Regions from separate parts of the Vibrio fortis genome, predicted to be linked through region 1. Evidence: riboswitches for the same ligand, from Rfam matches in the RefSeq annotation. Region 1 holds a riboswitch; the other holds the start of a gene.
What was found. Region 1 has a riboswitch for lysine ahead of lysC (lysine-sensitive aspartokinase 3). Riboswitches for the same ligand answer to the same signal wherever they lie in the genome.

Region 1 (3,420 bases):
GGGAGCTATTGAAAGTGGAAGAAACAATCGATATGTCTTTGACCAGCAGCTACGCAATGTGGCCGGGTGCATCAGTATCGGGTTGGTATTTCTCTCACCCTGATTCACGCTATTTCGCGATTGCTCAGATTCAGCAAGATCAAGTAGATAGCTACGCAGATCGCAAGGGTTGGGATACGCTTGAAGCAGAGAAATGGTTAGGTCCAAATATTAACTAGGGCCGACTAGAAAGAGAAAGGGTTGCTGTTGAGCAACCCTTTTTTGTGTCTGTTTGAATTTTTACTCTTGCTCAAATAACTCTTGGTGAAGTTTTTGAATTGCCGAACGAGAGACTGACTCATGCACTAAGAAACATAGATTGTGTGGGCTCGCACCGTAACAGATCATACGCAGGTTGAAGTCTTCAAGTGTACTGAATACTTGCTTAGCGTAACCCTTGCTTTCACTCATATTGTTACCAATCAACGCCACAAGACATAGATTATGCTCAACTTCTACCGTACATAGCTCTTCAAGTTCTTTGCGTACAACTTCAGGCAGTTCCGGGGCACCACCAGAGGTATCTGTTTGATCTAGGGTTAGAGAGACACTGATCTCTGAAGTGGTAATAAGATCGACAGAGATCTTATGCTTAGCGAGGATCTCAAATACTTTTGCTAGGAATCCGTATGCGTGGAACATGTTAGCACTGCGCAGAGTAACCATAGTTTGGTTGCAGCGCAGGGCGAGTGCTCTGAATAGTGGTGAGCTTTCCACTTGTTGGCGAATCCAAGTACCGCCTTTTTCTGGCTCTTTAGATGAACCAACAAAAACTGGAATCTGATGACGTAGCGCTGGTACCAGCGTGGAAGGGTGCAGGATTTTAGCGCCAAAGTTGGCCATCTCTGAGGCTTCACTGAAGCTGATCTCTGGGATAGGTGATGCTTTAGGAGCGATACGAGGATCAGTTGTGTAGATCCCCGGAACATCTGTCCAAATCTCTAAACCAGAAGCAAGTACCGATTCTGCAATCAGCGCTGCTGAGTAGTCGCTTCCACCACGACCAAGAGTGGTTGTATTGCCTTCATCATCTGCACCAATAAAGCCCTGTGTGATCACTACATGCTCTTGGCACAATGGAATCAGTTTCTCCTGAGCAAGCTGAGAGATCTGCTCTAGCTGAGGTTCAGCTTTGCCGTAAGCGTCATTGGTGCGCAGCACTTCTCGGATATCAAATCGGACCGAAGATACACCGCGCTCCCTAAGGATTTGAGCAAAAAGGTGAGTCGACATTAGCTCACCACACGCCACTAAATGGTCGGTCAATTTAGCGCTTGACTGAAAAGATGCAGCCTCTGCAGCACTTGCAATATTATCCAGAATAAGATGGATCTCTTTTTCCACGCTCATTGGTTCTGCAAGCTGATCCAAAATCGCGTGGTGAATTTCCATTAGTTGGCTCATTAACTCTTGGCGGCGAGTTTGGTCTTGTACGCCGTTAGCCAGTTCAACTAAAAGGTTGGTGACGCCTGAACACGCACTGCTGACAACAAGCTTGGTATTTGGGTTATTCTCAATAATGGCTGCACAGCGACTCATTGCTTCAAAGTTAGCAACACTTGTCCCACCGAATTTGGCGACATTAAAAGAACCAGCTACATTAGATGCGCTCACGATAAATCTCCCGACTTCCTAAAATAAAAATTACTGTTGGTAATCCAACGTCCAATGTTTTGAAGAGAGGGTTTAGAGCAAAAAGAGAGGTGTGTATTTGAATTGTAAACCTCAGAAGCTCCTCATCATATTGGAATGATGACAGTTAATGGGATTCAGCCCAATTAACCGATAACAGAAACCCGACATGTTTCAGTTACCTCGGCACTGCTCCCCCTGAATGTTCTGTATTGGAAATGTGGTTCCACAAAACATCTACCTGGGCAGTGCTCCTCTTCTGCTTGATAGCTGTTTTATTGAACGTGTTTGCGGTACGAATGTCAATCGGTAACTCAAGATAAAGTGAAAATAAATTTAACAATTCTGTGACACTGGTTTGACCTCGAGACTTTCGGTTAATTGCTGAGGTAGTGGATTTGCTTTAGTGTGGAAGGTTCATGTCATAAACATAAGGGATAATTATGTCTAACCTGCACACTACTTCCATCGCTGAAAGCTTTTTTCCTCCTCATCGCACACTTATGGGGCCTGGGCCTTCTGATATATCTCCTCGAGTTCTGCAAGCGCTAAGCCGTCCTACCATCGGCCATTTAGACCCTTTGTTTATCAATATGATGGATGAGGTTAAGCAGCTATTAAAATATGCCTTCCAAACGGAGAATGAGTTTACGATTGCAGTTTCAGCACCGGGTAGTGCAGGTATGGAAACTTGTTTCGTTAATTTGATTGAGCCGGGTGAAAAAGTGATTGTGTGTCGCAATGGTGTTTTTGGCGAGCGAATGCGTGAGAACGTAGTTCGCTGTGGCGGCGAAGCGATTCTGGTTGATGACGAATGGGGAAAACCGGTATCGATTGATAAAGTAGAACAAGCACTTACTGAACACCCAGATGCGGTTGCAGTTGCGTTTGTTCACGCAGAAACATCGACAGGCGCCCTCACGGATGCTGACGCGGTTTCTCAAGTTGCTCGTCGTTTTAATGCTTTGACTATCGTGGATGCGGTTACGTCATTGGGTGGTGTTCCTTTGCTGGTGGACGAATGGCAGTTAGATGCTGTGTACTCGGGTAGCCAGAAGTGTTTGTCTTGTGTACCGGGCCTTTCGCCTGTTACTTTTTCTCAAAAAGCGGTTGAGAAGATGAAAGCACGCCAATCACCAGTACAGAGTTGGTTCTTAGATCAGAGCTTGGTACTGGGGTACTGGAGCGGTGAAGGAAAGCGTAGCTACCACCATACTGCACCAGTAAATAGCCTGTACGCTCTGCATGAATCGTTAGTGATTCTGCGCAATGAAGGCTTAGAGAATGCCTGGGAGCGTCACCAATCCGCGCACCGTGAGCTAAAAGCAGGCCTTGAATCTCTTGGACTAAGCTTTGTGGTTGAAGAAGGAAGTCGATTACCGCAACTGAACGCGGTGTATTTCCCTGAAGGGATTGATGAAGCGGCTGTTCGAACGCGTCTGCTTGAAGAGTACAACCTAGAGATTGGTGCAGGACTTGGTGCACTAGCAGGAAAAGCGTGGCGAATTGGCTTAATGGGTTATGGTGCTCGAAAAGAGAATGTTGCTCTATGTTTGAAAGCACTGGCGGATGTTTTGAAATAAGCTAAGCGATTCATTGAATTGAAAGGCGAACGAGTTATCTCGTTCGCCTTTTTTGTGCTAGTAAGTTTATCGCAGAGCTATTGAGCGCTACTTTGTGCTGATGACGTCGATGATTTTACCTGTGATGGACGTTGGTATTGCACTGTCGAAAAGTCTCGATTCGGGA
Region 2 (3,420 bases), 1.5 Mb from region 1:
GATACCGAACGTACCCCATGATGTGCCTGTAGAGAACGCCATTAGGCCCGCAAGCAAGAATAGGATCACAGGTAGCCAGTGGTAATCAATGTTGCCCGTTGCTAGAGAAGATAGGTATGTACCCGTTTTCATGTCGCCAATAACTGAACCGATTGTCCATGCGAACACAAGGATCAGAATTGCACCAAACATTGAACGTGCACCAATCCACATAGTGCGAACAATTTCTACAACTGGAAGTTTTTGCTTAACCACGGTTGCTAGAGCAACAAGTAGGCCTAAGATGCCACCGTAAACAAGCGACTTACCTACATCTGTATTTTCAAATGCACCAAGTAAGTTAAACGCTTGGCCGTCTGCTGCCAGTGCTGCACCACCTGTGTAAAGCATTGCAGCTACTGTCGCCACGATAAGCGATACGATAGGCATGATTAGGTCAGACACTGAACCATTTTGGCTCTCTTCAATGTCTAGCTCTTCATTTAGATCGTGAGCTTGTTGGCTGTCATTATCACCTTCAAAACCACGACCTTGAGATGCTTCAATCTCATGGTCACGCATTTTGCCTACATCAAGGCCAAACCACGCCACTGCAAATACCATAAGTAGTGCAAATACTGCGTAGAAGTTCATTGGGATAAGACGGATGTATGCGCCCAGAGCCGAGTACTCAGTCATACCATGAGTCACAAGAATGCCACCAATAATAGTCATGATGTATGCACCCCAGCTTGATGCCGGCATGATCACACACATTGGAGCAGCGGTTGAGTCTAGGATATAAGCAAGCTTAGCGCGAGATACGTAGAAACGGTCTGTTACAGGGCGAGAAATCGCACCAACGGCTAGGCTATTGAAATAGTCATCAACGAAGATGAATACACCTAGGAATGCAGCCAATAGTTTAGAACCACGTTTGCTCTTAACACGAGACTGTGCCCATTCAGCAAACGCTCGAGTACCACCAGATAGCGTTAGCAGCGCCGTCATCATACCCAATAGAAGAAGGAACGCGACAATACTCATGTTCCAAGTGTTAATACCGCCGTCTTCAATGAAAACACCCGATACCTTAGTAACAACATAGCTCGCTGCATTACCAACTGAATAGTCAGCCAGTAGGATAGCGCCCATTACAATACCGACACCAAGAGAAACTAAAACACGACGAGTCACAATAGCAAGGCTCAGTGCCACAAGCGGCGGAAGCAATGATAAAGGCGATGTTGCAAAATCTATTAAATTCATGATCTTCAAAAACCAGTTTATTTTTATTTGGCTAGAGATCTACTGCAGACAAACTCGGTACAGGTGACCAAGCTCATGTTGAACTAAGCGAAAGGGAAGTGAACACTTCACCCAACCCTACAGTAGCGCTCCATAGTTTAAAATTAAGACTATGGCAGTGTTGTACCTATTTAGCACAACCCCAGCAAATTGCTTAGATATACAATTTACTTCGGCAATTACACCTTTTGCTCCCATTCATTGGCATCACCCCAATGAGAGTTACTCTTTGCAATTGCACCTCTACGTGCGATAACACTTTTAACTATTGTTAGTTTAATTTAACAACAATTTAACCAGCGTAGCGCATCAGGTAGCCGCAATTGTACTCAACAAAAGCAACAATGCAACATATCATCCCGAGAAAAATAACTTTTTTGTTAGTAAAGTAATCAAGGTGCTCACAACATAGCCACGCCTACTCCACTAGTCACATATCACATTTATAGAGTAGCACTACAATTATTATATCTTAAACTTAGCTACTCATCGGTTTTTCTGAAAGTTCCCTCTCTTTTTCAATATTTAAATAAGTTCCGATAAAAAATACTGTTTGTTTTCTTTAATACCTCTGTTTATTATTAGGAGGATTAATTAATTTATCTTGATGGGAAATATCATGTCTGAATTAACAAAAACTCTATTAAATATCCGTAGCCTTCGTGCATTCTCACGTGAATTAACTCTTGAGCAACTAGAAGAAGCACTAGACAAACTGACTATTGTTGTACAAGAGCGTCAAGAAGCTGAAGCTGAAGAACGTGCTGCTCGTGCAGAACAAGAAGCTAAGCTAGCTGCAATCGCAGATCAAATTGCTAAAGACGGCATTGACGTTGCAGATCTAATTGCTGCTCTTTCTGGCGAGTCAAAAGCAAAAGGCACCAAATCTAAGCGTGCTCCACGCCCTGCTAAATACAAATACGTTGATGGAAACGGCGAAGAGAAAACTTGGACTGGTCAAGGTCGTACGCCTTCTGCTATCCAACAGCAACTTGATGCTGGTAAATCTCTAGAAGATTTCGCTATCTAATAATTAGCAATCAAATTCATATAATAAAGGCCTATTTCGATAGGCCTTTATTTTTATCTGAATCAAACTGCTCTTTTAACTTTTCCCTCTTAAACAGTGTCGATACCATCACTGCCTTTCCTTTAGCTAAACACAGCCACAACCAAACCAAATCTCTTTGGAATAAACACTCAAAGCTAGGTGCATCACCTACCGTTGTTAACTGTATTTTTTAACCAAGCTATTCATCAAACACAAGGCTACGTACTTTTGTTTTACACCAACCCAAGTGAGAATAAGCAGGTTCATCACGTTCAACGTTAATTACCAAAAACCCAAAATTTATCTAGCGTTATACTAAAGTATATATGCCTGTGAATGCTGTTCCATTTTTGCCTGTAACGAATAATGCTCTCATCAATAACCGCCCCATTGTGCAATAGTCTCATTATTATTATGTATATACACGCACATGATAATCATCTGCGCATTATACATGCCGAATATTTCGAGACTTTTCTTAAGAACTTTCGACAACCACTTACACAAATAAAATACGAGGGTTTTCCCTCACTATTACTTACTTGACTATCGGCGATTTGAAACCTAAATCACACATTCGAATATTAATAGAAATAAAAAAACCTCAAACTAGGTTTGAGGTTTTTAGTCGATTCAACTTTAAATAGCGAAAGAGATTAACGCTCCCAATACGCTTCTTCTAAGCTATCTTCTCGCTCTGGAAGACCACGAGATAAACGTGGAGAGTGCTGAACTAATACTTCGTAACTTGCACGGTTTGAATATTTACATACTTGTGAAAACGAAGAGTAAGTCAAAAACGAGTGTTGGTGCTTACTTGAATTTGGCACGTTCTCTTTATGGTACTTATTAGCAGCCATATCATGTAGCAACGCAGATAATGCGGCATCGCCTGCGCCGTTAGTATTCTTAATTTTTTCAGGTCCGCCCATGTATGGTGCAATATGCGAGTACACTTTAATTGGAGACTCACACAATGCCTTGTGCGCAGGACGACTAAATTCAAAGCGGTTGAACTCAGCAATAGAACCCGGTAGCAACGGCAATGTCGTTTCGCGCTTTGCAGCCTCTTCCGTGTAACC

Region 2: another riboswitch for lysine. It lies ahead of OCV50_RS08870 (Na+/H+ antiporter NhaC family protein); the one in region 1 lies ahead of lysC (lysine-sensitive aspartokinase 3).

What each region holds. Positions count from the first base shown of each region.
Region 1 covers NZ_AP025487.1:333,237-336,656, forward strand. Annotated here, with positions in the region: gene metH (methionine synthase) at 1-218, shown strand, start outside; gene lysC (lysine-sensitive aspartokinase 3) at 280-1,653, opposite strand; lysine riboswitch at 1,761-1,938, opposite strand; gene OCV50_RS01570 (pyridoxal-phosphate-dependent aminotransferase family protein) at 2,115-3,254, shown strand; gene OCV50_RS01575 (PglL family O-oligosaccharyltransferase) at 3,332-3,420, opposite strand, start outside.
Region 2 covers NZ_AP025487.1:2,052,482-2,055,901, forward strand. Annotated here, with positions in the region: gene OCV50_RS08870 (Na+/H+ antiporter NhaC family protein) at 1-1,248, opposite strand, end outside; lysine riboswitch at 1,364-1,541, opposite strand; gene OCV50_RS08875 (H-NS family histone-like protein) at 1,907-2,317, shown strand; gene OCV50_RS08880 (inosine/guanosine kinase) at 2,995-3,420, opposite strand, start outside.